2 regions of the Dyella sp. LX-66 genome follow, and region 2 is predicted to be linked to the other one. Evidence: predicted binding sites of a transcription regulator. Region 2 holds the regulator's gene; the other holds the start of a gene.
The links. The regulator FliA, encoded in region 2, starts transcription of late flagellar genes. The targets are predictions, from matches to a motif close to TAAAGTTTNNCNNNCNNNGGCCGATAA.
Positions count from the first base shown of each region.

Region 1: motA (flagellar motor stator protein MotA) is a predicted target of FliA. The motif match lies at 1,943-1,969, and genes of this name have one in related genera.

Region 1 is NZ_JAHFVJ010000001.1:632,669-652,292, forward strand. It holds gene KK141_RS02830 (outer membrane beta-barrel protein) at 210-890, shown strand; gene KK141_RS02835 (hypothetical protein) at 994-1,296, opposite strand; gene motA (flagellar motor stator protein MotA) at 2,012-2,881, shown strand; gene motB (flagellar motor protein MotB) at 2,878-3,870, shown strand; gene KK141_RS02850 (sugar kinase) at 3,931-4,860, opposite strand; gene KK141_RS02855 (amino acid deaminase) at 4,880-6,130, opposite strand; gene KK141_RS02860 (D-aminoacylase) at 6,356-7,834, shown strand; gene KK141_RS02865 (RidA family protein) at 7,868-8,269, shown strand; gene KK141_RS02870 (gluconate:H+ symporter) at 8,460-9,833, shown strand; gene KK141_RS02875 (FAD-binding protein) at 9,905-11,512, opposite strand; gene KK141_RS02880 (response regulator) at 11,898-12,563, shown strand; gene KK141_RS02885 (sensor histidine kinase) at 12,631-13,965, shown strand; gene KK141_RS02890 (glutamate--cysteine ligase) at 14,184-15,551, shown strand; gene KK141_RS02895 (DoxX family protein) at 15,610-16,071, opposite strand; gene KK141_RS02900 (hypothetical protein) at 16,348-16,629, shown strand; gene KK141_RS02905 (DUF692 domain-containing protein) at 16,816-17,664, shown strand; gene KK141_RS02910 (DNA-binding domain-containing protein) at 17,661-18,446, shown strand; gene KK141_RS02915 (AraC family transcriptional regulator) at 18,501-19,421, shown strand; gene KK141_RS02920 (hypothetical protein) at 19,474-19,624, opposite strand, start outside.
Region 2 is NZ_JAHFVJ010000001.1:68,106-80,028, forward strand. It holds gene KK141_RS00350 (hypothetical protein) at 1-32, shown strand, start outside; gene KK141_RS00355 (chemotaxis protein CheW) at 446-919, opposite strand; gene motD (flagellar motor protein MotD) at 956-1,996, opposite strand; gene KK141_RS00365 (flagellar motor protein) at 1,993-2,733, opposite strand; gene KK141_RS00370 (chemotaxis protein CheA) at 2,735-4,687, opposite strand; gene KK141_RS00375 (protein phosphatase CheZ) at 4,701-5,333, opposite strand; gene cheY (chemotaxis response regulator CheY) at 5,330-5,737, opposite strand; gene KK141_RS00385 (RNA polymerase sigma factor FliA) at 5,931-6,710, opposite strand; gene KK141_RS00390 (MinD/ParA family protein) at 6,707-7,669, opposite strand; gene flhF (flagellar biosynthesis protein FlhF) at 7,666-9,015, opposite strand; gene flhA (flagellar biosynthesis protein FlhA) at 9,048-11,147, opposite strand; gene flhB (flagellar biosynthesis protein FlhB) at 11,169-11,923, opposite strand, start outside.

The DNA.
Region 1 (19,624 bases), 570 kb from region 2:
CATGCGCGATAAGGCCGAATGTAGGACTACTCCCCGGGCAGTATTACTAGGGTGTTCCCTAGTTCTGCGTCGTCGAAAAGGCAGCCGCCGACTTTTCGGATGGCTTCCCATGCCACAGGCCGGAACGGCGCCGATCGCTGGATTATTCGAGTAGGGGCCATGACGGGCCGTTCTCTACGTTGTCCTCACCTTTAACAGTGAGGTAACGCATGAGGAAACGCATCATCTCCAGTCTGCTGCTGACAGCAGCCGTTACAGCGACCGCTACGGCCGCTCCCCGCGCGCAGGGGCTTTACGGAACCATCAAGCTGTTCGATGTCGATCGGCAACTCTCGGACATGACCCTCACCAGCCCCCGCGTCACCCATCGCACGCAGGATCCGAAGTCGACTCGTTCGCTCAATGGCTCGCTCGGCCTGGGCTATCAATACCAGTCGCCGTTGCGCATCGAGCTGGAATACACCTTGCCTTCGGACGCGCGCTACGTCGGACGCTGGGCGCCGTTCACCGCCAACGACAACGTGCTGTACACCCGTACGCAGCGGCTCATGCTCAATGGCTACGCGAGCTGGCCCCTGACGCGGAACCTGTCGCTCTACGGCATGCTCGGTGCGGGCGTGGCGGTGACGACGGCGTCCGGCTGGCAGACGCGCCCCGAGCGCGCATTCGAAAGCCACCGGAACCTACGCGCCGCCTATGCCGCGGGCATCGGCGCGGATCTGCGCATCGCGGAGGGCATGCATCTGGAACTGGGCTATCGCCATGTCGACCTGGGGCGCATTTCGACGAACCCCAATCTGTTCGACAACCGCGCCCATGCCCGCGACGAACAGCTGAAGGGGCATCTGCGCGAACACAACGTCTATCTGGGTTTCCGCAAGATGCTTTGATCCTTGCGCGCGAGGCAGGGATGCCTCCACCGCCATGCGGGCAGGGAAATGGAGGCATCCATGCCTCCCTCGCTTCCCCGTCCTTCCCCCTGGCTTTGTCCGGTCAATCGGTTTTCCACATCGAGGGATCGATCATGCAGGACATCCCGGGCTGCAGCCGCATCATCTTCAGCGTGTCCACCAGGCGATCGCGCGCACGCAATTGCCTGTCTCCGTCCATCGGGTCCCACGAGGCGCCGATATCGCTGTCCCTCGTGTGCAGCTTTACCATCACTGGGAACGCCACGTCGGCAATAGTCATGCCGCCCTGCCGCACGATCTGGGGTCCGCGGCCCACCTGGTCGTTCCACCCCAAAAGAGCGCTGGTCTGATACAGCGCCTGGTCGTAACTCAGCTTGTCGGCCATGGATCTCCCCCTGTGCGATTGGAATGGGCGGAGTCTAGGGGGCTGTAGACGGAGACGATTGACCGTCCGTCTCAATCTTCTTCGGTGGAACAATGGCCATCAGCGCCGCGCACATCGGCGAGCTTGTCGAATCAGGCCGAGCGGGAAAGTAATGCCTACTCCTTGCCCGCTCGATCCCTCAGCGCGTTCTCGCCTGGTTGCGTCGACATACCAGCCTAATCGTCAGGGAACGCCTGCCCGCAATGGATGCATTCGCTGGAAAAGAATGCGTTCGAAAAGACCTTGAGGAAGAACAGATTCCCGCATCGAGGGCATGAACTGAGTACGGCGATACCCGTGAAGAGTCCACAGACAAGCATGTAGCCAAAGATAGCCTGAGTCTGGATTGACGATGAGTCCACCAGACTCATCACGGAAATCCCCCATGGCATCCACCCGATGAGAAGGAGGAACGAAATACGCCGCCACATCCGAATCCGCCGCAGCTTCGATTCCAAAGTCCGTGCCTTGTTATCCATCGCGCTCCCTGCTCCCTGCGGACAAGCCAGCCATGGCTTCACCAAAGTGAAAGCGGCGGGTCGGGCGCGACTCTAGCGCAGAAGGCACACGTCGCGGAGCTGGCCGCACACACCACGGCACTATCGACTCAACTTTCCCACCCCCACGCCGATAAGACCCGGACACGGAGCAAGAGGCTCCGTTCCCCGGAGTGAATATGCTGGTCCTGATCGGCGCCGTCGTGGTGCTTGGATGCGTGCTTGGCGGTTTTGTGTTGTCGCATGGGCAGATGCTTGCGCTGTGGCAGCCGTATGAGTTGCTGATCATCGGTGGCGGCGCGCTGGGTGCGTTTCTGTCGGCGAATCCGTCCAAGGTGGTGAAGGCGGCGGCGCGCGATGCGCTGGGGCTGCTGAAAGGGCCGAAGTATCACAAGCAGGATTATGTGGACCTGCTGGCGATGCTCTACGACCTGTTCAGCCTGATGCGCAAGGAAGGGCTGCTCAGCCTGGAGCAGCACGTGGAGGATCCGCAGTCCAGCCCGCTGTTCTCGGCCCACCCGCGCCTGCTGCGCGAGCATCACCTGATCGAGTTCACCACCGACTGCCTGCGCCTGATGGTGGGTGGCAGCATGAATCCGCACGAGCTGGAGCAGTTGCTGGAGGTGGAGCTCGAAGCCCATCACCACGAGGCGGTGGCGCCCGCGCTGGCGGTGACCAAGCTGGCCGACGCCCTGCCGGGCTTCGGCATCGTGGCGGCCGTGCTCGGCATCGTCACTACCATGTCCCAGCTCGACGGCGATACCTCGCGCATCGGCATGCATATCGCCGGCGCGCTGGTCGGCACCTTTCTCGGCATCCTGCTGTGCTACGGCTTTGTCGGTCCGCTCGGTGCCGCGATGGAGAACCGGGTGCAGGAAGACGGCAAGGCGTTCGAGTGCGTGAAGATCGCGCTGCTGGCCAATCTGCGCGGCTACAACCCGAAGGTGGCGGTGGAGTTCGCGCGCAAGTCGCTTTCCACCAACACCCGCCCGGGCTTCCAGGACCTGGAAGATCACCTCAAGGCGCCGCGCGCCAAGGCCACGGCATGAGCGAGCAGGGCCAGCTGCCGCCCATCGTGGTGCGGCGGGTGAAGCGGCGCGGCCATGGCGGCCATCATGGCGGCGCCTGGAAGGTGGCCTACGCCGACTTTGTCACGGCGATGATGGCGTTCTTCCTGGTGATGTGGCTGATCGGTGCGGGTACGCGCGAGCAGCGCGCGGCGATTTCCGAGTACTTCAAGAATCCCAGCATGACGCAGGGCACCGCCACCATGGCGCCGCCCGGTCAAACGGGGCCGGGTGGCGCCAGCACCAGCATGATCAAGCTCGGCGGTGCGAAGGATCTGGCGCGCGCTCCAGGCGGCAAAGCCCAGGGCGGCGCGGCGGCCAGCATCGATCCGAAGGAGATCGAGAGAGAAGCGCGGCGGCAGGAGCGTGCGCGGCTGGAAGACCTGATGCAGCAATTGCAGGCGGCGATCCAGAACAGCCAGGCCCTGGCGCCGTTCAAGGACCAGCTGCTGCTGGACATCACGCCCGAAGGCTTGCGCATCCAGATCGTCGACAAGCAGAACCGCCCCATGTTCGACATGGGCAGCGCGCAGCTGCGGCCTTACACCACGACGATTCTTGAGGAACTGGCGGGCTTTATCGATCGCGTGCCGAACCGGATCAGCCTGTCCGGGCATACCGACGACGCGCCGTACAACAGCGATCACCGCTACAGCAATTGGGAACTGTCGGCCGACCGCGCCAATGCCGCACGCCGCGCCCTGCTCGCCGGCGGCCTGACCGAAGACAAGATCGCCCGCGTGGTAGGCCTGGCCGCCTCGGTGCCGTTCGACCGCAGCAATCCGGCCGATCCGGTCAACCGGCGCATCAGCATCATCGTGATGAACAAGCAGGCGGAGGCGTCCTCGCTGTCGCAGGAGGCCGGGCCGGCGGTGGCCGCCACGGCCGGCGCAACCTTGCCGGATGTCGCGCCTATCGTGCCGGCACCGACGGTGGCGATCGCGATACCCCATGTGCAACCGGCGCGGTGAGCCGCGCCGGTTGCACTGGATGACGCCCGCGGCGCGATGCTTGCCGAGCCTGGCCTGCGCTCATGAGGCGCAGGCGTACTTCTCCAGCGCGCCGTACACCGCCGCCGCGTGCGGAATGGAAGCGATGGCGCCATAGCCGGTGGTCGACAGCGCCGCGGCGACGTTGGCATAGCGCGCCGCGGCCACGGCATCGTCGCCCGCCACCAGCCGCGCGACGAAGGCGCCGCCGAAGCAATCGCCCGCGCCGGTGGCGTCGACCGCATCGACGACGTGCGCCGGCACCAGGGTGCGCTGATGCAAGGAGGCGACATAGCAGCCTTGCGCGCCCATCTTCAGAGCAATCAGCTCGACGCCGTAGCCCAGCAGCGTGTCGACGATGAAGTCGCGGTCGTCGCAGTCCAGCAAGGCGGTGATGTCGTCCCAGCTCGGCAGGCAGACCTCGCACATCCGCAGGGCTTCGCGCATGACGGCGCGGGCCCGCGCCAGCGGCCACAGGCGCAAGCGCAGGTTGGTGTCGAACGAGACCATGACGCCAGCCGCGCGCGCTTCTTCCATCGCCGCCAGGCCGGCATCGCAGGCGCTCTGGCTGATCGCCAGGCTGATGCCCGACAGGTGCAGGGCGCGCGCCGAGGCGATGGCGCGGCGTGGCAGCCGGTCCGGCGTATAGCGGCTGGCGGCGGAACCCGCGCGCAGGTAATCGAAATGGTGCCCCGATGCATCGTGCGACACGAAGTACACGCCGGTCGGCGCCTGCTCGTCGGTCAGCACATGGGTGTGCTCGACCTGCTCCGCTTCCCATAGCTGGCGCAGGCCATCGCCGAAACGGTCCTCGCCGACGGCACCGATATAGCCTGCTTCGGCGCCTTGCCGCGCGGCGGCGATGCAGAAGTTGGAGGTGTCGCCGCCGTAGCCGAGCTGCCATTCGGCGCTGTCCGGCCGGGTCTGGTTGAATTCGGCGAGTGGCTCGCCGAAGGCCAGGATCTGCGTCATTGCTGTTCGTCCTGCCGTCTTAGAAATAGGTCTGCACGATGTCGACCACCCGGCCGGCATCGTCGATCACGGGAATCTGCCGCCACTTGTCGAAGGTCAGGCAGGGGTGGGAGATATCGAAGGCGAGCATGTCGCCGACACGAAGGTCGTCGCCGGCTTCGATCTTCAGATAGGCGTGCTGATCCATCATGCCGGTGATCGCCCAGTGCTCCGGCGCGGCAGCAGGTGCGGAGGCGCCGGGCCTGTAGTGCGCGGCCGGCAGCGGGAAGCCCGCGTCGAACGCGGCATCGCGCTTGCCCAGCGCGACGATGGCCAGCTCCGGCTCCGGCACGGATTGCACATACGCCCATACCTGCAGGGCGGGCAGCAGGCTGGACTGCATGCGCTGCGCAATGGGATTGCTGGCCTGGATGCGTGTCTGCGCGGTGCGGTAGGCACCGACATCGTGGGTGAGATAGCAACCCGGGCGCAGCACCACGTCCAGCGGCATGCCGATCTCGGCCTTGGCGAACTCTTCGGCCACCACGTCGTACCAGGCCGATCCGGCACCGCTCAGCACGGCCGGCATGCGCTGCAAGCGTCCGGCCCGCGCCAGTGCGTGCACTGCCTCGACCCCGCGCTGCAGGAAGGCACGGATCACCGCCTCGTCCTTCAGCACACCCTCGTAGACTTCGACGCCGGCGAGCTTCAATGCGCCCTGTGCCTGCGCCAGCGCCTCCAGCACCGCCTGCCATTGCGCCTCGTCGCGCACACCGGTGCGTCCGCCCTGCACGCCGAGCTCGATCAGCACCTGGATGCTCTGTCCGGCCGCGCCGAAGAACGCAGCGAGCTGCCGCACCTGCTCGGCGCTGTCGACCAGGCAGAAGAATTCGAACGACGGATCGGCCAGCAGCTCGCCAACGATCGCCATATTGCGCCGCCCCACCAGCTGGTTGGCCATCAGCACGCGGCGCACGCCATGCGCATACGCGGCGCGCACCTGCTGCGCCGTCGCCAGCGTGATGCCCCAGGCGCCGGCGTCGAGCTGGCGCGCGAACAGGCGTGGCGCCATGGTGGTCTTGCCGTGCGGCGCGAGCTGCGCGCCGTATTCGGCGGCGAAGCGCTGCATCCACGCGAGATTGTGTTCGAGCCGCGGCTGCGACAGCACCGCAGCGGGCAGGCTCAGGTCTTCCTTGAACAGATTCCAGCCGCGCGCGGCGATGTCTTCCGGCGCACAGGGCGCGTCGAGCGCGCCGATGCCTTTGTCGAGCGGATGGACGGTCGCAGCCATCAGGCCGCTCTGCGACTTTCGATCGGGCATAGGGAATTGTCCTAAATACCGGGGGATGTCACGGAAAAAATTGATCATAGGCGAACGGTCATTGATCTTGAACGCATGCGAACGCCGGCGCCATCGCACCGATCCAATTTTCAGAATTAACCGTCAGATATTTCCATCGCGACTAGCTATCACTGGCCCGCCGGCCCAGACACTTCCTACCGACCGAGGATCGCCATGCAGCACTTTCACACTCTTATCCGCCGCGTCCGCATCGTCGATGGCAGCGGCGCCGACATGGACGACACTTTGTTCGACGTCGCCATCGAAGACGGCCGCATCGCCGAGATCGGCCACGCGCTGGTCAGCCGCTGGCGCGGCATCGATGAAATCGACGGTGCGGGCCTGACGCTCGCCCCCGGCTTTATCGACGTGCACACGCACGACGACCTGCAGCTGATCCGCGAACCGCAGATGCTGCCCAAGCTGTCGCAGGGCGTGACCACGGTGGTGGTCGGCAACTGCGGCATCAGCGCGGCGCCGGTCAGCCTGGATGGCGATCCGCCGGATCCGATGAACCTGCTCGGTCCGGCGGAGGCGTTTACCTATCCGACCTTCGCCGCCTACGTCGAAGCCATCGAACGCGCGCAGCCGGCGGTGAATGTCGCGGCCCTGGTCGGCCATACCTCGCTGCGCCAGAACCATATGGACCGGCTGGACCGCTGCGCCACGCCGCCGGAAATCGACGCCATGCAGCGCCAGCTGCGCGAGGCGCTGCGCCATGGCGCGCTGGGCCTGTCCACCGGACTGGCCTACGGCAATGCGTTTGCCGCCACCACCGACGAAGTGATGGCGCTGGCCGAGCCGCTGGCGGCAGCCGGCGCGATCTACGCGACGCATCTGCGCACCGAGTTCGCCGGCATCCTCGGCGCCATCGACGAAGCCTGCCGCATCGGCCGGTATGCGCAGGCGCCGGTGGTGATTTCGCATCTGAAATGCGCCGGCGCCGCCAACTGGGGGCGCGCTGGTGAGGTGCTGGGCGCCATCGACGCGGCGCAGCGCGATCATGCGGTCGGCTGCGATGCTTATCCGTATATCGCCAGCTCGTCCACGCTCGACCTGAAACAGGTCACCGACGAGTTCGAGATCGACATCACCGCTTCCGTACCGCATCCGGAGATGGCCGGGCATACGCTCAGGCAGGTCGCCGAGCTCTGGGGCATGGATCTGCTGGAGACCGCGCGGCGCCTGCAACCGGCGAATGCCGTCTATCACAACATGTCCGATGCGGACGTCTCGAACATCCTGGCGCACCCCGCCACCACCATCGGCTCCGACGGCCTGCCGCACGACGTGCATCCGCATCCGCGCCTGTGGGGCGCCTTTCCGCGCGTGCTGGGCTACTACAGCCGCGAACGCGGCCTGTTCGACCTGGCCACCGCCGTGCGCAAGATGACCGGGCAGTCCGCGGAACGCTTCGGCCTGGCCGGACGCGGTTTCGTCCGCCCGGGTTACTGGGCCGACCTGGTGCTGTTCGATCCCGCCACGGTGCGCGATACCGCCACCTTCGACCAGCCGCGGCAGCAGGCGGCAGGGATCGAGGCGGTATGGGTGAATGGCGTGCTGTCCTATCGCCAGGGCCGTGCCTTGCCGCAGCGCGCGGGGCGCTACCTTCCCCGGCAGGCGGCTGCGCATACCGCAGCCGCGGCTGTCTGATTTTCGTCAACTCCAACACCTGAGGACTCAAGCATGACCGATCCCATCGTTCGATTCGGCGTCGAAGGCGGCTCCGGCACCGGCGGCCAGCATCTGCCCTTTGCGCGCGCCGCGGGGGCCGACGGCTGGCTGTTCGTATCGGGGCAGACACCGATGGTGGATGGCGAGGTGATCCACGGCGGCATCATCGAGCAGTCGCACCAGACCATCCGCAACCTGATCGCCATTCTCGAAGAAGCCGGCTACGGCACCGAACACGTCGTGCGCTGCGGCGTGTGGCTGGACGACCCGCGCGACTTTCCTTCGTTCAACCGCGTGTTCAAGCAGTACTTCGGCGCGCACCCGCCGGCGCGCGCCTGCGTGGTGTCGAGCATGGTGGTGGACTGCAAGGTCGAGGTCGACTGCGTGGCCTACAAGAAACCGCAGGCGGTGTGATCGACATGCGGAATCTAAGCGTTCGCACCTGAGGTTTCAGACCTGCAGGTAGGAGCTTTCGCAACATCGCAATCCACATCCATAGGAGTCTGCTGAAAACAACGCGCGCAACGCCGATTGCCAACCGATTGGAGCGTTTTGTAAGGCATGTTGAGCCGGTGTCCCGTATCCATCGCGCACCGGTGAGGCAATGAATCCCATACAAACCAACTTTCTGTTGCAAGGCGACGCCTTGCTGCTGGCGGCAACGCTGGCCGTGGCCGTCCTGATCTATCTGATCGCGGCGCTCAAGCTCAATCCCTTCGTCGCCCTGCTGGCCGTGTCGCTCGGCCTGGGCGTAGCGGTCGGCATGCCGATGAAGGGCATCGTCAAGGCATTCGAGACCGGCGCCGGCAATACGCTGGGCCATATCGCGCTGCTGATTGCGCTGGGCACCATGCTCGGCAAGATGATGGCCGAGTCCGGCGGTACCGAACGCATCGCGCATACGCTGATCGCCGCGTTCGGCGAGCGGCGCGCGCACTGGGCCATGATGTTCGTGGCCTTTATCGTCGGCCTGCCGGTGTTCTTCGACGTCGGCTTCGTGCTGCTGATCCCGGTGGCCTTCCATATCGCCCGGCGCGCCGGCCTGCCGCTGCTGCTGATCGGCCTGTCGATGGCGGCCGGCCTTTCGGTGGTGCATGGGCTGGTGCCGCCGCATCCCGCGGCCTTGCTGGCGGTCACCGCGTACAAGGCGGACATCGGCAAGACCATCCTCTATGCGGTACTGGTAGGTCTGCCCGCGGCGATTATCGCCGGGCCTCTGTATGCCCGCTGGATCACGCGCTACGTCGTCGTCGAAGGCGACAATCCGCTGGAGAAGGAATTCGTCGAGATGGACGGCGCGCGCCAACTGCCCAGCTTCGGCATCGCGCTGACCACGCTGCTGCTGCCGGTGCTGCTGATGCTGGTCGGCACCTGGGCGGACCTGCTGACCACGCCGGGCAGCGGCGCCAACCAGCTGCTCGCCTTTCTCGGCAATCCGGTGGTGGCCTTGCTGGTCGCGGTGCTGCTGAGCTTCTACACCTTCGGCAAACGCCGGGGCTTCAGCCGCGAAACCATCCTCGGCTTCACCAACGACTGCCTGGCGCCGACGGCCACCGTCATCCTGGTGGTGGGCGCGGGCGGCGGCTTCGGCCGCATCCTGCTGGATTCCGGCGTTTCCCACGCCATCATCGCCGCGACGCAGTCCTCGCAGATCTCCCCGCTGCTGCTGGGCTGGCTGATCGCCGCCCTGCTGCGCATCGCCACCGGCTCGGCGACGGTCGCCATGGGCACGGCCTGCGGCATCGTCGCGCCGATCGCCGCGGCGGCGAGCAAGGCGGTGCATCCGGAACTGATGGTGCTGGCCACGGGCGCCGGCTCGCTGATCCTGTCGCACGTCAACGATGGCGGCTTCTGGATCGTGAAGCAGTACTTCAACATGACGGTGACGCAGACGCTCAAGACCTGGACCGTGCTGGAAACGCTGATCTCGATCATCGCGCTGCTGCTTACCCTGGGCCTGGCCACGATCGTCGGCTGATGGGCTTGAACGATCCGGGAGCGCGAATGCTCCCGGATCGACCTCATGGCATGCCGACGCGGCCTCGATCGTCAGCTGCGGTGGACCGGCGGCGGCGTGGCCCCCAGCGACATCGAGAAGCGAAAGATCCGGCCTGGGTCGTATTTGTTCTTGGTGGCGACCAGCTCCTTGTACAGCGCCCCGTAATAGAGTTCGCCCCAGTTGTAGTAAGGCTTGGACGGGTCTTCGCCGGCCAGCATGTCGATGTCCGGATAACCGATATAGCAGCCCTCGTAGCGCGATGCCGGCAAGGCCAGCGACTTCGGATACGGCGTGCCGTTATAGCCGTCGAAGCGATGCACTTCGTAGTAAAAGTCGCGCAGCCACTGGATGTGCTTCTCGTCGTTGGCGCTGTCCGTCCAGTAGGTCTGGTACTGCAGCTTCATGATCGAGTTGCGCTGGAACACCGCGGTCCGATTCGCGGCCGGATCGAAGCCGTTGTTCCCCGAGGACTTGCGATTGATGGCGCCGCCGTAGGAATCGACCTGCACCAGCGACTGCGAGAAGTCGCCGTCGCCCTCCTGCACCAGGTACTTGAAGAGCGCGTCGATCTCGTGGTCGGTAAAGACGTCCTTCATGTACGAGGACTTGTACTTGCCGCGCTGGTTGTTGCCCGAACCGTTGACTGTCTGCGTCGCATACAGCCAGTCGTACACGATGGAGCCTTCCGGTAGTTCGCCCGCTGCCTGCCGCGAGACAGGATGCCGCGCAAAAGGAAGCGGCCCCGTGCCCGGCATGTAAGCGGTGTGCGGCGCGCCTTCGGCCACCGAATCCATCGCCTTGATCAGATCGAGCAGCGGCTGGGTATCTTCCAGCTGTCCGTTCTGGTCCGTGTACTGCACCACCAGGCCGATGTTTCCTGCGCTGATATGCGTCAGCTTGAACAAGGTGAACAGGCCATAGGTGCGGGGATCGCCGTCGGCCCGCTTCATGTAGTTGGCATAGGCCTGCAGGAAGGCCTTGAACCTGGGCTTGTCGTTCGCGAACTGCGACCACGGATACTGCTTCACCAGCAGCGCCACCTTGGCGGGCGCCTTGGGCAGCGGGTCGAAGTGATAGCTGGTGATGATGCCGGCGTTGCCGCCGCCACCGCCGCGGCAGAGCTTGAACAGATCCGGATCGTTGGTGGCGTCGACCAGGCGGCGCTCGACCGCCCCGTTCTTGCCCACGGTCAGCAGCTCCACCGCCTTGAGCCAGTCCACGGTCAGGCCGTGCATGCGCGACATCAGCCCGTAGCCGCCGGCCACCACATGGCCGCCCACGCCGACCGAATAGCACGAGCCGCCCGGCGGCAGGCTGCCGGTGAGCTTGAACAGGTTGACGTAGCCGTCCCAGTTCTGCGTGCCGGCGCCGACGCGGTAGGTACTGTCGTCGACGCTCAGCTCGGTCAGCTGGCCGATGTCGATGATGACGCCGCCGGAATTGTTGGATACGAATCCTTCGTAGCAATGCCCGCCGCTGCGGACGGTGGGGCGCAGCCCCTGGTTCACGGCGTTCTGCAGGGCGCGTTCGGCATCTTCCACGGTGCGGCAGACGTAGATCGCGCCGGCGTCCTGGCCGGGGGACGGCCAGCGCTGGTTGAAGCCCTTCTTCAGGGTTTCGTAGCGGGAATCTTCTTTTCCAATCGAAATGTATGACATGGCAAACCCTCGCCTGATTGATGATCCATGGCGCTTCGGTGTCGAAGCTGGGGGAACACGGAGTGGCAGCCGTTGTGCCGGAAAGGTCGATCGCCCGTCCCGGGCCGCGCTGCGGGCGTCTCCGTGGCGATCATCTTTGCCGAGGCCCCGTGGGAACGGCGTGGTTTGGGCGGGAGATTCGGAGCGCATCCCGCGCATCCAGTATTTGTACGAAATTGGCGGCTTGATCGATCGAAACCTGCGCCGCGGAAAACCCTTAGGCGTGATGGCGGCGTATTCGAAGCGCCAGCCCCCGGCGACCTTAGTTTTTTCTTAGCCGGTACCGGCTGTTTCCCGCGGGCATGGGCCTGCTAGCATGCCGGGCACTCCGTTCACCGTGCCTCTTATGCGCATATTGCTAGTCGAAGACGATCCGCTGGTGGCCGATGGCATCGTCCGTGGCCTCACCGGCGAGGGCTATGTGGTCGACCACGTGGGCACCGCCGAACCGGTCTCCGGGATGATGGACAGCGCCCACTACGACATGGCCATCATCGACTTAGGGCTGCCCGGCGAGGACGGCCTGAGCCTGGTGCGCCGCCTGCGCCGCTCCGGCCAGGGCCTGCCGCTGCTGATCGTCACCGCGCGCGACGGCCTGGACGACCGCGTCAGCACGCTGGACCTGGGCGCCGACGACTACCTGGTGAAGCCCTTCGCCCTGCCGGAACTGGCCGCGCGCTGCCGCGCCCTGATCCGCCGGGCCAGCGCCGCCAGCGCCAACGAGCTTACCGTCGGCGGCCTGCGCATCGACCTGGCCGGCCGCCGCGCCATCAATGCCGCCGGCGAGGCGCTGGAACTGACCCGCCGCGAATGGTCCATCCTCGAATGCCTGGCGCACCACAGCGGCAAGGTGGTGAGCAAGGAGCGCCTGACCCAGGCCATCGCCGGCTGGAGCGAGGACATCTCCGGCAACGCCATCGAAGTGCACGTGTCGCGCCTGCGCAGCAAGCTGGGCGACTCGGCCTCGATCCGCGGCATCCGCGGCCTCGGCTACCGGCTCGAGGACGGCTGACATCAAACCGCGGCGCCCCAGCGTCCGCCGCCGTCTGCTGGGCTATCTGCTGGCCCCGCTGACGGTGATGCTGGTGGTCGGCGTGGCGATCGACCATCACTCGATCGTGTCGCCGATCTACGCCTCGTTCGACCGCTCGCTGGCGCGCGCCGTGCTGGCGATCGCCGCGCAGATCCACCGCCAGCCCGGCGGCCAGTTCGACATCATGCTGCCGGACCATCCGCCGCCGCCGCTGCGCGCGCTGCCGGAAGAACGTTTCTTCTATCGCGTCAGCAATGCGCAGGGCTCGACCTACGCCGGCTCCGAAGACCTGCCGATCGTGCCGGCCGAGAAGGACGACGAATTCGCCTACGCCGACACGCGCTACCAGGGCCTGCAGTTGCGGCTGGTGAGCTATCGCGTGATCGAAGGCGGCGAGCCGCTGGTCATTACCGTCGGCGAGACGCCGCTGCGCCGCGACATGGCGGTGCAGCGGATGGATCTGTCCTTCGGCGTCAACGACAGCATCCAGATGCTGCTGGTGTTCGGCATCGCCCTGTTCGGCATCAGCGTGGCGCTGCGCCCGCTGCAGCGGCTGCGCGACCAGATCGCCAACCGCCCCTCGCACAACTTCACCGCCCTGCCCACCGACAACGTGCCCAGCGAAGTGCTGCCGCTGGTCGAATCGCTCAATGCGCTGCTGGGCACGGTGCGCGACTCCGCGCTGTCGCAGCAGCATTTCCTCGCCAATGCCGCGCACCAGCTGCGCACGCCGCTCACCGGAGTGAAGGCCCAGCTCGAAGTGCTGGCGCGCGACACCGCCGGCACGCCGCTGCACGAACGCATCGCCCTGCTGCACGGCGGCGTTGACCGGCTGGCGCATACCGCCAACCAGCTGCTGGCGCTGGCCCGCGCCGAACCCTCGGCGCACGGCTCCAGCCGCTTTCTGCCGGTGGACCTGAGCAAGCTGATCACCCAGGTGGTCAGCGCCTCGCTGGACCGCGCCCTGGCGCACGACATCGACCTGGGCGCCGACTGCCAGCCGGCGCGCGTGGCCGGCGTGTACTGGGTGCTGCACGAGCTGCTGATCAACCTGGTCGACAACGCCATCCGCCACACACCGGCCGGCGGCCACGTCACCCTGCGCTGCGGCGTGGAGGGCGGGCGGCCGTTCCTGGAAGTGGACGACACCGGCAGCGGCATCCCGCCGGCCGACCGCGAAAAGGTGAAGGAACGCTTCTACCGCGGCCCCAGCAGCGACGGCGACAGCTGCGGCCTGGGCCTGGCCATCGTCGAGGAATCGGCCCGCGCCCATGGCGCCAGCTTCAGCATCCTCGACGGCCGCTGCGGGCGCGGCGCCCGCATGCGCATCGATTTCCCGGTTCGCGCACCGGATGCCGGGCGGCCGTCGCCGGGCGGCTGAGCACGACTCAGTACTCATGCTTGGATCCTTCTCCCTCCGGGAGAAGGTGGCGGCAGCCGGATGAGGGTCCGGCCGGAGCGGTGCACATCACTCTTGCGCTCCGCCCGCACCCTCACCCCAACCCCTCTCCCAAGGGGAGAGGGGCTTTATGTAATGCGGCACTTTGAAAATCGCCCGATCACCCCCACAGTGCTGCGATTCCCGCGAAGGAGCCGATCGTGTCCATACCCAGTGCCGTCAAGAGCACGCCCATTGGCGACCGCCAGCAGCTGGTCGACTACCTCGCCGCCGGCGAGAAGCCGCGCGAAGCCTGGCGCATCGGCACCGAGCACGAGAAATTCGGCTTCCTCACCGACGACCTGCGCCCGCCCACCTTCGAAGGCGAGCGCGGCATCCGCGTGCTGCTGGAGCGCCTGGCCGAACGCTACGGCTGGGACATCGCGCGCGAAGGCGACACGCCGGTGGCGCTGTCGCGCGACAAGGCCTCGGTGACCCTGGAGCCGGCCGGCCAGCTGGAGCTCTCCGGTGCGCCGCTGGAGAACATCCACCAGACCTGTTGCGAAGTGAATACGCACTTGAACGAAGTGCGCTCGATCGCCGACGACCTCGGCATCGGCTTCCTCGGCATGGGCTTCCAGCCGAAGTGGCGCCGCGATGAGATGCCGTGGATGCCCAAGGGCCGCTACAAGATCATGCGCGAATACATGCCCAAGGTCGGCTCGCTCGGCCTGGACATGATGACGCGCACCTGCACCGTGCAGGTCAATCTCGACTTCGAAACCGAAGCCGACATGGTGCGCAAGTTCCGCACCAGCCTCGCGCTGCAGCCGATCGCCACCGCGCTGTTCGCCGATTCGCCGTTCACCGACGGCCGTCCGAACGGGTATCTCTCGTACCGCTCGCACGTGTGGACGGATACCGACCCGCACCGCACCGGCATGCTGGATTTCGTGTTCGAGGACGGCTTCGGCTACGAACGCTACGTCGACTACATCCTCGACGTGCCGATGTACTTCAGCTACCAGGACGGCCGCTACATCGACCTGGCCGGCCAGGACTTCAAGCGCTTCCTGCGCGGCGAACTGCCGGCCCTGCCCGGCACGCACGCCACCATGAAGGACTGGGCCGACCATCTCACCACCGCCTTCCCGGAAGTGCGCCTGAAGCAGTACCTGGAAATGCGCGGCGCCGACGGTGGCCCGTGGAACCGCCTGTGCGCGCTGCCGGCGCTGTGGGTAGGCCTGCTGTACGACGACGAGGCGCTGAGCGCGGCCTGGGATCTGGTCAAGGATTTCAGCCGCGAGGAACGCCACGCCCTGCGCGACGGCGTGCCGAAGCAGGCGCTGAAGCTGCCGTTCCGCGGCCATTCGGTGCGCGAGCTGGCGGCCGAGACACTGAAGATCGCCGCGCACGGCCTCAAGCGCCGCGCCCGCCTCAACCGCAACGGCGCCGACGAGAGCATCTTCCTGGAGCCGCTGCTGGAGATCGTCGAAGCGAACCAGACGCCGGCCGAGCGCAAGCTCGAGCTGTTCAACGGGGCGTGGAACGGCAGCGTGGATCCGGTGTTCCGCGAATTCGCCTACTGAGCTGCCCTGCACGGCGGCGACATCGGCGAGGCGCGGCATCCACCGCGCCTCGTGCGTTTCAGTCCCGCGCGCGGATGCCCAGCCAGCGCGCCAGCAAGGTATCCAGGCTCGCCTTGCCCGGGCCGGCCATCAGCAGCCAGAACAGAATCAGGATGTAGGTGAACTCGGAGCTCTCGACGTATTCGTCCAGGCCCGAGATATCGCGCGACACCACCAGCGTCAACGCGACGATCATATTGATCAGCATCGGCACGCTGATCAGGCGCGTGCACAGGCCCAGCATCAGCAGGGCGCCGCCGATCAGGTCGGTCCAGGCCGATACCGTGGCGCTCAGCAGCGGAAACGGAATGTTCCAGCTGGCGAAGCGCTCGGCGAAGCCGTCCACGTGCTGCACCTTGGCGATGCCCGTCTCCAGCCAGAAGTAGCCGAAGCCCAGGCGCATGACCAAGGGCCCCAGCCAGCGCCCGGCATGCAGCAGATCGAGCAGGCGCGAGGCCTGGGCAGCAAGGAAAGTACGCATCGCAGTGGTCCGGTCGAGGAAAGTGGGCGGCATCTTCGGCCGCGCCCGGCGGCCCCGCCATGCCCGGGCGTCCACGCTTTCTTGCCCGGGGTCCGGCATCGCCGACGTTCGGCGCGACCGGACGATCGGGCATGAACCACGGATACCAGGACACATTCGCCCCCGCCCCGGGGCGCGCAGAATGCCCGGCGTCGAGACCGACCCGCGCCACCGGCGCACGGACTGGACATCACCGCCGCCCCGGGCGGCACCCACACCTCGAGAGGGAGTTGAACCATGAAGAAGACTCTGCAGAGCGGCGCGATGGCCGCGATGGTCGCCGGCCTGTTCGCCATGACCGCGGCCTCCGCCGCCATGGCCGACAACGCCAAGGGCGACAAGGCCCAGGGCGCGACGGCGTCGGTCAAGTGCATGAACTCCTCGGCCTGCAAGGGCCACGGCGCATGCAAGCAGGCGAGCAATGCCTGTAAGGGCCAGAATGCGTGCAAGGGCCAGGGCTTCACCATGCAGAAGAGCCAGGCGGACTGCGAGAAGGCGCAGGCCGAGAACAAGGCCTGATGCTTTAAAGCCCCTCTCCCATCGGGAGAGGGGTTGGGGTGAGGGTTCGGCCGGAGCACAAGAGTGATGTGCACCGCTCCGGCCGTACCCTCATCCGGCTGCCGCCACCTTCTCTCCCACGGGGACTACCTTCGGGTCGCCGCCGGGAGAAGGATTCACTCTTGAAGATTGAGGAGGTAACGCGCGATGAGCCATGTCGATAACGAGCGCCCGCCCTACCTCGGCTACGGCCTCGGCCTGCGCGTGGAGTACTACCAGGAACTGCTCGACCACCCGCAAAGTGTCGACTGGCTGGAGATCGTCTCCGAGAACTACATGGTCCCCGGCGGCCTGCCGCTCGTGTGGCTTGAACGTTTCCGCGCGCGCTTTCCGCTGGCGATGCACGGCGTGTCGCTGTCGATCGGCGGCACCGATCCGCTGGACGAGGGTTATCTCGCGCGCCTGGACGCGCTGGCCCGGCGCATCGAGCCGGCCTGGGTGTCCGACCATCTGTGCTGGACCGGCGTGCAGGGCGTGAACCTGCACGACCTGATGCCGCTGCCGTATACCGAGGAAGCGCTGGACCACGTGGTCGCGCGCGTGCGCCAGGTGCAGGAGCGGCTGCGGCGGCGCATCCTGCTGGAGAACGTCTCCAGCTATATCCGTTTCGCCGATGCGCAGCTGGAGGAATGGGAATTCCTCGCCGAAGTGGCGCGGCGCGCGGACTGCCTGATCCTGCTGGACATCAACAACGTCTACGTCAGCGCGCGCAATCACGGCTTCGATGCGCTGCGCTATCTCGACGGCATCCCGGTCGAACGCGTGCAGCAGTTCCATCTCGCCGGCCACGAACACGGCGAGGCGCTGCTGGTGGATACGCACGACGCGCCGGTGCCCACGCCGGTGTGGACGCTGTACGAGGCGGCGGTGCGCCGCTTCGGCGCCGTATCGACCATGATCGAACGCGACGACCACATGCCGCCCCTGAGCGAGCTATTGGCCGAGCTGGAACACGCGCGCCGGCTGGCCGCCCCCTTGGCGAAGGCGGCCGCATGAGCGAGCTGCAGGCCTTGCAGCTGCGCCTGCAGCGGGCCGTGATGGCCTCGGCCGCGACGCCCATGTCCGAGCTGGTCGGCGACGGCATCGCCGATGCGAAAAGCCGGCTCGCCATCTACCGCCACGGCTACCGCGCGCGCCTGCGCGAAGCGCTCGGCAACGAATTCCCCACCCTCGCCAGCCTGGCCGGGCGCCGTTTCAACGCGCTGCTCGACCGCTATATCGACGCCTGCCCCTCCGAGCACTACAACCTGCGCTGGCACGGCGCGGGACTGGCCGCCTTCCTGCGCTACGCGCTGCCCTGGCGCGACCGGCCGGCGTTCGCCGAAGCGGCCGAGCTGGACTGGGCGATCTCCACCTGTTTCGACGCCGCGGACGAACCGGTCATCGGCGCCGAGGCGCTGGCCGCCGTCGCGCCGCAGGACTGGGCCGCGCTGCGCCTGCTGCCGCAGCAGCACCTGCAGTGGCTGGCGCTGTCCACCAATGTCGACGCCTTCCGCACCGCCGTGGACGCTGGCGCGGCGCGCCCGCATCTGCGCCGGCGCGCGCGGCCGCGGCGCCTGCTGGTGTGGCGCCAGGAACTGAGCGTGCGCTACCGCGCGGTGGAGCCGGCCGAAGCCGCCCTGCTGGCCGCGGCGGCGCGGGGCGAACCGTTCGCCGTGCTGTGCGAGCTGGCCGCGGCCGATGCGCCGCCGGAGCAGGCGCTGGCCCGCCTCGCCACCCTGCTGCGCCAGTGGGTCGACGCGGGCCTGATCCGCGAGCTGCAGGCCGGCGGCATGTAACCGCCGGCCCCTCCGCACCGAAGCTTTGGGCGAACCGCTGCGAAAGGAACGCCCATGTCCGCCCTGCCCAGCTCCATCCCGGGCCAGCCCGTGCCAGGTCAAACCGGCCCAGCCCAGCCCTGCGCCGTGTCGCCCGCGCTGGAAGCCCTGCTGCTCCAGTCGAACCTGCGCGTCGATATCGTGGCCGAGCTGCAGTACTGCGGCTCCTGGTTCCTGGAGGAACCGCGCTACCACTGCGGCCTGTTCCACCTGGTCGGCGCCGGCCACTGCCGCGTGGAAAGCAAGGCGATCGGCCTGCGCATGGAGCTGGCCGCGGGCGACCTGGTGGTGCTGCCGCATGGCGATCCGCACCGCCTGCGCGGCGCCGGCCACGACGATGACGCGACCAGCCTGATCTGCGGCGAGCTGCATTTCCCCGCGCATGCGCGGCACCCCTTGAGCCACGCCTTGCCACCCTGCTTCGCGGTGCGTTCCAGCGAGGCCGGCAGCATGTTCCGCCAGCTCGCCGAGATGATGGTGCAGGTCTCGCAGTCGCGGCAGGCCGGCCGCCAGGTGCTGCTCAACAAGCTGGCCGACACGCTGTTCGCGCTGGCCGTATGCGACTACGCCAGCCGCAGCGCGGAACGCCAGGGCCTGTTCGCCGCGCTGGCCGACGCGCGCATCTGCAAGGTGCTGCATGCCGTGCACGAGAAACCCGGCGAACCCTGGACCATGCCCTCGATGGCTTCACTGGCCTGCATGTCGCGCTCGGCTTTCGCCGAACGCTTCACCCAGCTGATGCACATGCCGCCGATGCAATACGTCACGCAGTGGCGGGTGAGCGTGGCGGAGCAGTTGCTGCGCGAACGCCAGCTGTCGGTGGCGGCGATCGCCGAACGCCTGGGCTATGCCAGCGAAGCCGCGTTCCGCCGGCTGTTCAAGCGGGTGAGCGGCACCAGCCCCGGTGCGGTGCGCGCGGACGCGCTGGCGGCATGAAAAAGAAGGGCCGGCACAGGCCGGCCCTTTCCGATCGAAAACCTGCGCCGGCTCAGATGTCGCCGGCCGTACCGTTGCAGACCGCACCGGCCGAAGCATCGCCGATATAGGCGCCGGTCGCGTCCTGCACCGTGACCTTCATGATGATGTGGTCGTTGTACGGCTGCAGGCACTGGAAGGTGCACTGCGCCTTGTGGCCCAGC
Region 2 (11,923 bases):
GCTTTGGTGTAAGTCCCGCAGCGTTCTTCTGATAAGCGCCGCTCAGTTGCAGATCGCTGCGCTCAGGCTTTTGCGTGAGAGGTACGACAAGCGCAGCGCTCCGCCCGGCCCCTCACCCTGCCCTCTCCCCGGGGGGGAGAGGGGTGATGTCGTGAGGCAAGCAGGAACGAAGAACCAAAGCTGGCCCCAGTCCTTGAACGTCCTCTCGGCCACGGCACGTTGAAGGGCGCATCACGTAAACGCACAGTCGCTTCGTGTAGACCCAGGTTAATCAGGTTACCGCAGACGCCCACTGCTCCTTCTAGTCGCGTCGCGAGCCGTTGCTCTCAGGCCATTTCTTTTGGGTTACTTTTTCTTTGGGCCAGCAAAGAAAAAGTGACTCGGGCGCCGGCAGGCGCCCGAAATGCCCGCTGCATAAGCGGCCAAATCGCGTCAGCGCAAAAAATCAGGCAACAGCCTCCAACCCCTCCGGCAGGCGACACAACCGCCGCACATCCAGCAAAGCGACAAACCCACTCGCGCAAGGCGCTACCCCCTCCACCGGATCGTCCTCACGGACCACCCTCCCCAGCGGCGCCGCCACCATCTCCCCACTCACATCGAGCAGATCCCCGACAGCGTCCACACGCAACCCCACCAGATGCCCCTGGTGCGACAACACCACAATGCGCCTCCGCGCACTCTCGCCAGCATCCGCTGGCAACCCCAGCCTCCGGCACCCATCCAGCACCGGCACAATGCGCCCCCGCAACTGGCGAATGCCAAGCAGATCCGCCGCCGCCCCCGGCACCGGCGTGATATCCCCATCGCGCACCACCTCGCTCACCTGCGTCAGCGGCGCCGCATATGGCTGCCCCGCAAGATGAAAGATCAGCCAGCCGCGCTCGGCGGGAGGCGCGGAAGCGCGGTCCTGATTCATGCGTAAGTCTCTTGATAAGTCATGGCGGCGCCCAGCTCAGCCGTTCTCGGCGGGCGCAATCTGCACGGCACGCAACTTCGCGGCCACCGGCAAACTGCCGGTCGGCACCGCAGGCACGGCGACCGCGGGAATCGCCTCCGGCAACACAGCGTGTTCCGCAGGTGGCGCGACAACATGCATGACCGGCGCCGACGCATCCGGCACCTTCGCCGGCGCCGCCTGCGCCACCGCCGGCTCCGCGCGATCGGCATCGCTGTAGAAGCGCGCCGGGCCCTGCTGGTCGCCCAGCACCACCACCAGCACGCGGCGGTTGCGGTTGCGGCCTTCCTCGCTGACGTTGTCCGCGGCGGGACGGTACTGCCCCCAGCCCATGATGCCGATGCGGTTCGGATCCACGCCGTTGTCGGCAAACAGCCGCGCCACGCTCGCCGCACGTGCGGCGGACAGTTCCCAGTTCGACGGAAAGACCGAGGTATTGATCGGCTTGTCGTCGGTATAGCCTTCCACGCGCAGCGGATTCGGGAACGGCGACAGAATGCCGGCCACGCTGCGCAGCGTGGTGTCCGCCTCGGGCGACAGCCGCGCCACGCCGCTGGGGAACAGGATGTCGGTGCGGATCTCGATCTCCAGCCAGCTCTGCGTGCGGCGCACCACCACCAGGCTCTGGTCGATCAGCGGCTGCAGCGCGTGCTGCACCTCGTCCTGGATCTTCTGCAGGTTTTCCTGCGCGTTCTCGCGCGTGGTCAGCGAACCCTGGGTCATCTGCGGCGGCAGCGACTGCGAGGGCAGCGCCACGGCCAGGCGCGGGCGCAGCGACGGCGGCGTGGTGCTGGTCGAGCGCTTGGCCGGCACCGGCGCAGGCGCGGTCGCGCTGTTGGTCTGCACCGGCTGGATCTGCTTGTTGTTGCCGTTGAAGGCTTCGATGATCGACTCGGACATCACGCGGTACTTGCCCTCGTTCACCACCGACACCGCGTACATCACCACGAAGAACGCGAGCAGCAGCGTCATCAGGTCGGCATAGGGGATCGCCCAGGCCTCGTGATTGACGTGGTCCTCGTGCTTCTTCTTCCTCATGTGAGGTAGCCCTGCAGGCGGCTTTCGATCTGGCGCGGATTGTCGCCGCGGGCGATCGAGACCAGGCCTTCGATGATGATCTCGCGCATCTTGCCCTGCTTGTGGATCATGCCCTTCAGGCGCGAGGACATCGGCAGCATCAGCAGGTTGGCCAGCGCCACGCCGTAGATGGTGGCGACGAAAGCTGCAGCGATGCCGTGGCCCAGCTTGCTGGGGTCGGCCAGGTTCTGCATCACGGCCATCAGGCCCATCACGGCGCCGATGATGCCCATGGTCGGCGAATAGATGCCGGCCTGCTCGAACACTTTCGCGCCGGCCAGGTCCTCGTGCTCGCGCGTGTCCTGCTCCACTTCCAGCACGCCGCGGATGGCCTCCGGCTCGCTGCCGTCGACCAGCAGCTGCAGGCCCTTGCGCACGAACGGGTCCTGCTCGGATTCGATCTGCGGCTCCAGGCCGAGCAGACCCTGGCGGCGCGAGATCTCGCTCCAGCCGATCACGCGGCTGATCAGATCGTTGGGCACGTGCTTGGGCGGCTTGTAGATCATCGGCAGCATGCCCATCGCATGCTTGAGCACCTTGCCCTGGGTCTGCACCAGCAGGGCGGCGATGGTGCCGGCGAAGACGATCACGAAAGCAGCCGGGTTCCACAGCGCTTCCACGCTGGAACCCTTGAGGATGGTGCCGAGGATCACGACCACGAAGGCCAGGATCGTGCCGATGACGCTAACCAGATCCATGTCAGACCACCGCCTCTAGTGTTGGGGATACCCGCGGCGCCAGCTGCCACGGGCCGCCTTCGCCGGCCAGGCCCGCCAGGTCCAGCACCAGGGCCAGGCGCCCGTCGCCGGTGATGGTCGCGCCGGCCACGCCGGCGGTGCCGGCGAACAGCGGACCCAGCGGCTTGACCATCACGTCCTCGCGGCCGAGCACGTCGTGCACCAGGCAGCCCAGGCGCTGGTGGCCGATATGCAGCACCACCACGTGGCGGCCCGCCGTCGGCGCGGCCGCGGACCATGCGGCCAGGTCGCCCAGCGGCAGCGCGCGGTCGCGATGCGCGGCGATCAGGCTGCCGTCGAGCAGGCGGTCCTGCCCGGCGGAAAGTTCGAATACTTCGTCCACGTTGCTCAGCGGCATCGCGAACAGGCGCGCGCCGACGCGCACCATCAGCACGCGCACGATCGCCAGCGTCAGCGGCACGGTGAGCTCAAGCTCGCTGCCCTGCCCCAGCTTCGAGCGCACCTGCAAGGTGCCGCCGAGTTCCGCCACGCGCGTCTTGACCACGTCCATGCCGACGCCGCGACCGGAGATGTCGGAGACCTGTGCGGCCGTGCTGAAGCCGGGACGGAAAATGAGTTCCAGGCATTCGGTCTCGGACAGGCGCGAAGCCTGTGCCGCGTCGATCACGCCCTTCTCCACCGCCTTGCGGCGCAGGATGTCCGGATCCATGCCGCGGCCGTCGTCGGCCACCACGATCACGATGCGTTCGCCGCGCTGGCTGGCCGCCAGGCGCACGCGGCCCTTGCGCGGCTTGCCGGCGCTTTCGCGCACGTCCGGTGTTTCCAGGCCGTGGTCGACCGCGTTGCGCAGCAGGTGAATCAGCGGATCGGCCAGCGCCTCGACCAGGCTTCGGTCCAGGTCGGTGTCCTCGCCTTCCAGCACCAGCTCGATCTCCTTGCCGAGCTGGCGGGCGAGATCGCGCACGATGCGCGGGAAACGCTGGAACAATCGACCCACCGGCTGCATGCGCATGCCGAGCACGGCGCCCTGCAGTTCATCGGCCACGCGATCGAGTTCACCGGCCGCGGTGTTGAACGGTTCGTCGCCGCTGCTGGCGGCGAGGCTGAGCAGGCGGTTGCGCACCAGCACCAGTTCGCCGGCGCGGTTGACCAGCGCATCGAGGCGGCCGGTATCCACGCGCACGGTGGCTTCCGGCGGCGGCGCGACCTTTGCCGCGGCTTTGGCCGGCGCAGGCGTTGCGGCAGCCTTCGCCGCGGCGCCGGGTGCGGCGCCCTTGCCATGCAGGCTGTCGAGCAGCGCTTCGAACTCGCTGTCGTCGATGGTGCTGGCCGACGGCTGCGCCGGCGTGCCGGGCGCCTTGCCCTTGCCGTGCAGGTTGTCCAGCAGCTTTTCGAATTCGGCGTCGTCGATCGTCTCGGACGCCGGCGGCTGCACCGGTGCGCCCGGCGCGCCGCCCATGCCGTAGAGATTGTCGAGCAGCGCCTCGAACTCGCTGTCGTCGATGGTGCCGCCCTCTTCCGCCACCGGCGCGGGCGCCGGCACGGGAGCGGGTGCCGGAGCCGGCGGGCGCGCCGCATGCGGCTGCAGCCGCACCAGCAGCGCCGCGGGCGCCACCGGCATCTCGCTGGACGCAGCCAGCGCGGACATCATCGCGTTGACCAGGTCCAGCGCTTCCAGCAATGCGTCCATCCGCGCTGCGTCGATCAGCACGTGGCCGGAGCGCGCTTCATTGAGCAGGTCTTCGGCGTGATGGCACAGCTGCACCATCGGGTCGATGCCGAGGAAGCCCGCGCCGCCCTTCACCGTGTGGAAGGCGCGGAATACCGCATTGAGCAGTTCGGCGTCGCGCGGCGCTTCCTCCAGCGCCACCAGCTGTTCGCCCAGGCGCTGCACCAGTTCCCCGGCCTCGACCAGGAAATCGTCGCGCAGCTCGCTGTCGAGTGACGGATCCATCAGAACCCCGCGCTCAGAAACCGAATTCGCTGAGCAGGCGGTCCGCCTCGTCCTGGCTGTTCACCTTGGCCGCGGCCACCGGCGCTTCGCCGCCGGCCAGCGCGCCGGTGAGGCGCACCAGTTCCAGCAGCGAGGATTCCACACTGCCGATAAAGGTGGACACTTTCTTGATGCGCTGGCCGGACAGGTCCTGCCAGGACTGCGCCATCACCATGTCCGACAGCCCTTCGCGGCACTGCCCGGCGAACTGCCGCGCCTGCGTCGCCAGCTCCGCGGCTTCGCCGCCGCCGGCCAGCACGGCATCGGCGCTGCTTTCCAGGGCGGTGGCCTGCGGCCGCATGCGTTCGGCGAAATCGATGCTGCGATGCGCGGCCTTGGCGCTCATCTCCAGCACGTCGTGCAGATGCTGGCGCGCGTCGGCCACGCTGCCGGGCACGCCTTCCTGGGCCAGCTCGCCGCCGAGGCGGCGCACGGCTTCGTGCAGGTCGCGGGCCAAGAGGCCCAGCGCGCGGAACAGGTGCTGCTCGCGCTGGCGCACCATGGTGTCCAGCGCCATCTCGAAGGCGGCGCCGTCGGGGCTGGCCAGCAGTTCCTGCACTTCCTGCGGCAGCGCCGCGCTCATGGGGGTAATCATCACGGCGCTCATGCGCTTGCTCCTTGCGCGGCGAGCCGCTCGAAGATCTTGTCCAGCTTTTCCTTCAGCGTGACCGCGGTGAAGGGCTTGACGATGTAACCGTTCACGCCGGCCTGGGCGGCGGCGATGATCTGGTCGCGGTTGTTCTCGGCGGTGACCATCAGCACCGGCAGGCCTTTCAGCGCGGGCTCGGCGCGGATCGCGCGCAGCAGGTCGATGCCGGTCATGTTCGGCATGTTCCAGTCGGTCACCACCATGTCGAACGACTGCTGCTTGAGCACCGCCATGGCATTGACGCCGTCGTCGGCTTCCTGGATCAGCGCATTGGTGAAGCCCAGCTCCACCAGCAGGTTGCGCACGATGCGCCGCATGGTGGAGAAGTCGTCCACCACGAGGATTTTCATGTTCTTGTCCAAACGCCTCTCTCCAGGTCTTTAGATTGCGTATTGGTTGAAGCGTTGTGCTTTAGCCCCTCTCCCCTCGGGAGAGGGGTTGGGGTGAGGGTTCGGGCGGAGCGCGAGAGTGATGTCTTGCGCTCCGCCCGAACCCTCATCCGGCTGCCGCCACCTTCTCCCGGCGGGAGAAGGGCGCCAGCGTGGAGTGACCGCTTTAACCCGTACTCTTCAACTTCTTCGGCTTACCGCTTTCGGCTGCCGCACCCTGCTCGCGCCAACCGGTCATCCGTGCGCGCAACCGGATCAGGGCCTGGCCATGGATCTGACACACCCGCGATTCCGTCACGCCGAGCACGGCGCCGATCTCCTTCAAATTCAGTTCCTGCTCGTAGTACAGCGACATCACCAGCTGTTCGCGCTCCGGCAGCCCGCCGATCGCCTCGACCAGCGCCCCGCGCATGCCTTCCTGCTCGAAGCGGTCCTGCGGCCCCAGGCCTTCCTGGTCGGCCACGTCCAGCGCGGCGCCGTCCTCGTCGTCCTCCGGCGCGGAGAGACTGAGCAAGCGCGCGCTGGCCGCGTCGGCCAGGATCTGGTGGTACTCCTGCGCGTCGATGCCCAGCCGCCGGATGACCTCGGCGTCGGTGGCGTCGGCGCCCGTTTCGTTCTCGATCTGGCGCACCACCTCCGAGACCTCGCGCAACTTGCGATGCACCGAGCGCGGCGTCCAATCGGTCTTGCGCAGCTCGTCCAGCATGGCGCCGCGGATGCGGATGCCCGCATAGGTCTCGAAGCTGGCCATGCGGTCGGTCGCGTAGTTCCGCGCCGCTTCCAGCAGGCCGATCATGCCGGCCTGCACCAGGTCGTCCACGTCCACGCTGGGCGGCAGCCGGCCCATCAGGTGATAGGCGATACGGCGCACCAGCGGAGCGTGCCGGCGCACCATCTCCTCCGTGCTTTCGCGTTGCAGTTGCAGATATTCGGAAGCCACGCTCATCTCACACCCCCCTCGCGTACCGGGTCCGGCGCCATGGCGACCTGCCCTCCAAAAAAAGCGATGCGGTCGCGACCCGTGCGCAGGGGTTCTCCCCATGTATCGACCGCACCCGCCATTTGCTTGAATCCCCGTGCGGACCGGCTGGCCGGCCACAGATCCACCACCGCGCTCTGGCGGCGGATGGCCTGGCGCAGGTGTTCGTCGTAAGGAACCGCGCCCATGAAATCCAGCGCCACATCCAGGAAGCGGTCGCACACGCGGGCCAGCTTCTCGTACAGCTGCCGCGCCTCGCCGGCATGGCGGACCATGTTGGCCACCACGTGGAAGCGCCGCACGCAGAAGTCGCGGCTGAGCACCTTGGTCAGCGCGTAGGCGTCGGTGAGCGAGGCCGGCTCGTCGCAGACCACCAGCACCACGTCGTCGGCCGCCGCGGCGAACATCACCACGTTGTCGGCCACGCCGGCGGCGGTGTCCACGATCAGGAATTCCGGCGGATCGGGCAGTTCGTCGAAGGCGCGGATCACCGCGGCGTGCTCGCGCGTATCCAGCTGGGCCAGGCGGCGCGCACCGGAGCCTGCCGGGATCACCTTCAGCCCATGCGGCGCCGGCAGCATCAATTCGCTGAGCGAGCAGCTGCCGTCGAGCAGATGGCCGATATGCCGCGACGGCTGCAGGCCGAGCAGCACGTCCAGGTTGGCCAGGCCCAGGTCCGCATCCAGCAGCGCCACCTCGCGCCCGGCCATGGCCAGCGACATGCCGAGGTTCACCGCCACCGTGGACTTGCCCACGCCCCCCTTGCCGCCGGCCACGGCGATCGCGCGGCAGCGGCGCGGCGGCGCGGCGGGCAGCGAATGGCCGGAACCCGCGGCGAGCGGACGCACGTCGTTGTCGCCCGAGGAATGAAAAGCCGAAAACAGATTGCTCAGGCCCCAGGCCTGGTCCATCGCCAGCGTGGTCATCGTGCACCTGCCATGGCCAGGCCGAAGCGCTCGGCCATATAGCCTTCGTCCACCGCGGGCGCACTGCCCTTGAGCACCTGCGCGGCACGGCAGACCAGCACGCGCGCATCGGCGGTGGCGAGGTCTTCGGGCACGCGCTGGCCGTCGGTGGTGTAGTCCAGCGGCAGCCGGTGGCGGATCAGCGCGGACAGCGCGCCGCCCAGGCTGGGCGCTTCGTCGAGCTTGGTCAGGATGCAGGCCTGCGGCTGCTGCGGCAGGAAGGCGCGCACCATGTCGTCGATCGCCTGCGCCTGCGCATTGGCGGCCAGCACCAGGCAGGTGCGCAGCTCGCCGGCGGCGCGCAGCAATTGCATCTGCTGCTCAAGGCGCGGATCGCTGCCGGCCACGCCGGCGGTGTCGACCAGCACCACGCGGCGGCCACGCAGCACGTCGAGCACTTCGCGCAGGCTTTCGGCATCGTGCGCGGGAAACACGCGGGTGCCGAGCAGGCGGCCGTAGTGCTCCAGCTGCGCGGCGGCGCCGATGCGGTAGTTGTCGGTGCTGACCAGGGCCACCTGCGAAGCGCCATGGCGCAGCACCGCGCGCGCGGCAAGCTTGGCGATGGTGGTGGTCTTGCCCACGCCGGTCGGTCCGACCAGGGCCACCACGCCGCCGCTGGCGGCGACGTCATAGCCGGTGATGGCAAGGCTGCGGCTGAGCACGCCCAGCGGCAGATAGCGCGCCTGGTCGGCGCTGAGGCGGTCGGGCAGTTCGTCGGCGAGGCGGCGCGCCACATCGGGCTCGATGCCGATGCGCGTCATGTCGCGCAGCACGCGGCCGCGCAGCGGATGGCGGCGCTGCAAGTCGTTCCATGCGAGCGAAGCCATTTGAGATTCCAGCAGCTCGCGCAGGCTGCCCAGCTCGGCGCGCATGCGCGCGGTGTCGAGCGCGGCCTGCTCCACCATCGGATGCAGCGGGGCCGGTTCGGCGGGCGTGGCAGCCGGTTCGGGTTTTGCAGCGGCGACCGGTGCGGCGGCAACTGGCGCGACAACCGGCGCTACCGGGGCACGCTGCACCGGCGCGGCAACGGGAGCCACCGGCGCAGGCGCCGGCGCACGCCGCGGCTTCGGCGGCAGCGCCGGCGGTTCCGCCGCACGCTCGCGCACGATGCGCACTTCGGTCGGCAACGGCTCGCCCGAGCGCGCGGCCTCGCGCACCAGGGATTCGTCGTAGTCGACGGCAGCAATGATCTCCACGCCCTCGTCGAGACGGCGCGTGGAAAGAATGACCGCGTCGGGGCCTTGTTCCTCACGCACTTCGCGCATGGCCTGGCGCATGTCCGCGGCTACGAAACGCTTGATCTTCATCGGTCGGTTCGATCCCTAGTTCCAGCGCCGGATCAGCGTCCCAGCGCCTGCACCAAACGCACCCGACGGTTGTCGGGCACCTCGTTGTAGGCCAGTACGTGCAGGTTCTGTGCCACGTGGCGCGTGAAGCGCGCGAGCCACGGCCGCAGCTGCGGCGCGACCAGCAGCACGGCCGGTTCGCCGCCCATTTCCTGGCGGCGCGCGGCGTCGGCGACGCCGCTCTGCAGGCGGTCGGCCAGGCCCGGTTCCACCGCGGCGCCCGCCACACCGCCATTGGCCAGCGAACCGAGCAGGATCTGCTCCAGTTCCGGCGCCAGCGTGATGACCGGGATCTCGGTGCCCAGGCCGGCGATCTCCTGCACGATCTGGCGGCCCAGCGCCACGCGCACGGCGGCGGTGAGCGCGCCGGGATCCTGACTCTGGCCCGCGTGTTCCGCCAAGGATTCGACGATGGAACGCATGTTGCGGATCGGCACCCGCTCGGCCAGCAGGTTCTGCAGCACCTTCACCACCACGCCCAGCGACATGCGCTTGGGCACCAGGTCTTCCACCAGCTTCGGCGCGACGGCGGCGAGGCGGTCCAGCAATTGCTGCACGTCCTGGTGGCTGAGCAGTTCGTGCGCGTGGCCCTGCAGGATGTGCGACAGATGCGTGGCCACCACGGTGGCGGGGTCGACCACGGTGTAGCCCAGCGCCTGCGCGTTGTCGCGCTGGCCGGATTCGATCCACACCGCTTCCAGGCCGAAGGCCGGATCGTGCGTGGCGATGCCCTGCAAGCTGCCGTGCACGCGGCCGGGATTGATCGCCAGCAGGCGCTCGTTGTGCACCTCGGCCTCGCCCATCGGCACGCCCATCAGGGTGATGCGATAGGTGTTGGGGCCAAGGTCGAGGTTGTCGCGGATGTGCACCGGCGGCACCAGGAAGCCCAGCTCCTGCGACAGCTTGCGGCGCACCGACTTGATCCGCCCCATCAGCTCGCCGCCCTGGTTCTTGTCCACCAGCGGGATCAGGCGATAGCCCACTTCCAGACCCACCGGATCGACACCCGCGACATCTTCCCAGCCCAGCTCCAAGCGCTCGGTGGGCGCCGCGGCGGGCGCGGCTTCGGCGATGGCTTCCTCGGCCAGCTTGGCGCGCGTTTCGCGCTCGCGCTTGAGCATCATCCACGCGGCGCCGCCGCAGATCGCACCCAGCAGCAGGAAGGCGATGTTCGGCATGCCGGGCACCAGGCCCATCACGCCCAGCACCACGCCAGCCACCGCCAGCGCACGCGGCTGGCCGAACACCTGGCCGAGCACCTGCTTGCCCATGTCCTGCGCGCGCGAGACGCGGGTGACGATCACCGCGGTGGCGATCGACAGCATCAACGCCGGCACCTGCGCGACCAGGCCGTCGCCGATGGTGAGCAAGGTGTAGGTCTTGGCCGCGTCGCCGGCGCTGAGGCCGTGCTGCATCACGCCGACGAAGAAGCCGCCGACGATATTGATCACCAGGATCAGGATGCCCGCCGTGGCGTCGCCGCGCACGAACTTCGAGGCACCGTCCATCGAGCCGTAGAAGTCCGCTTCCTCGCGCACTTCCTGGCGGCGCTCGCGCGCCTGTTCCTGGGTGAGCAGGCCGGCGTTGAGGTCGGCGTCGATCGCCATCTGCTTGCCGGGCATGGCGTCCAGGGTGAAGCGCGCGGTCACTTCGGACACGCGCGTGGCGCCCTTGGTCACCACCACGAAGTTGATGATGGTGAGGATGGCGAACACCACCAGGCCCACCGCGAAATTGCCGCCGATGACGAACTCGCCGAAGGCCTCGATCACCTTGCCCGCCGCGCCCGGACCGTTATGGCCGTGCAGCAGCACCACGCGGGTGGAAGCGATGTTCAGCGCCAGGCGCAGCAGGGTGGCCATCAGCACCACGGTGGGAAACGCGGCGAATTCCAGCGGCCGCATCACGTAGATCACCGCCAGCAGGATCACCAGCGACAGCGCGATGTTGAAGCTGAACAGCATGTCCAGCAGGAACGGCGGCATCGGCAGCATCACCATCGCCAGCGCGGCCAGCATCACGATGGGCGCGCCGGCTCCGCGGCGGGTGATCTGCTTGAAGGTCTCGAACGCGCTTGCGCTTGCGGCAGCCATGGAGCGGTGTCCTGGAAAGAATCAGCGGTAAGGGCCGAGCAGGTCCGGATCGACCTGCGGCGAAGGAGGCACGGGCGGCGCGTCGCCATGCGCGACGGCCTGGCGCAGCTGGAACACGTAGGCCAGCACCTGCGCCACGGCGACGTAGAGCGCGGCGGGAATCTCGCGGCCCAGTTCCGTGGTGGCGTACAGCGCGCGCGCCAGCGGCGGCGCTTCCACCATCGGGATGCGGTGCCCGGCGGCGACCTGGCGGATCTGCATGGCCAGCACGTCGGCGCCCTTGGCGACCACGCGCGGCGCGCGCATGCGGCTCTCGTCGTACTTCAGCGCCACGGCGAAGTGGGTGGGGTTGGTCACCACCACGTCGGCCTTGGGCAGCTCCTGCATCATGCGGCGGCGCGCCAGCTGGTGCTGCACCTGGCGGATGCGGCCCTTGAGCTCGGGATTGCCTTCGCTTTCCTTGTTCTCGTCGCGCAGCTCCTGCTTGGTCATGCGCAGGCGGCGGCCGTGGTCGTAGCGCTGGTAAGCCGCATCGATGCCGCCGATCAGCGCCAGCATGGTGCCGAACAGCAGCGCAGCGTTACCCATCTGCGCCAGCGACAGCGCGATGCCCGCACCGACGGTGCCGCGCCCGGTGGCCTGCATGGCGTCCTGCCGGTGCCACAGGAACCAGGCCAGCGCGGCGCCGATAAACACCAGCTTGAGCAGCGACTTCGCCAGCTCCACCGCGCCGCGCATCGATACAAGACGGCCGAGGCCGGCGATGGGATCGAGCC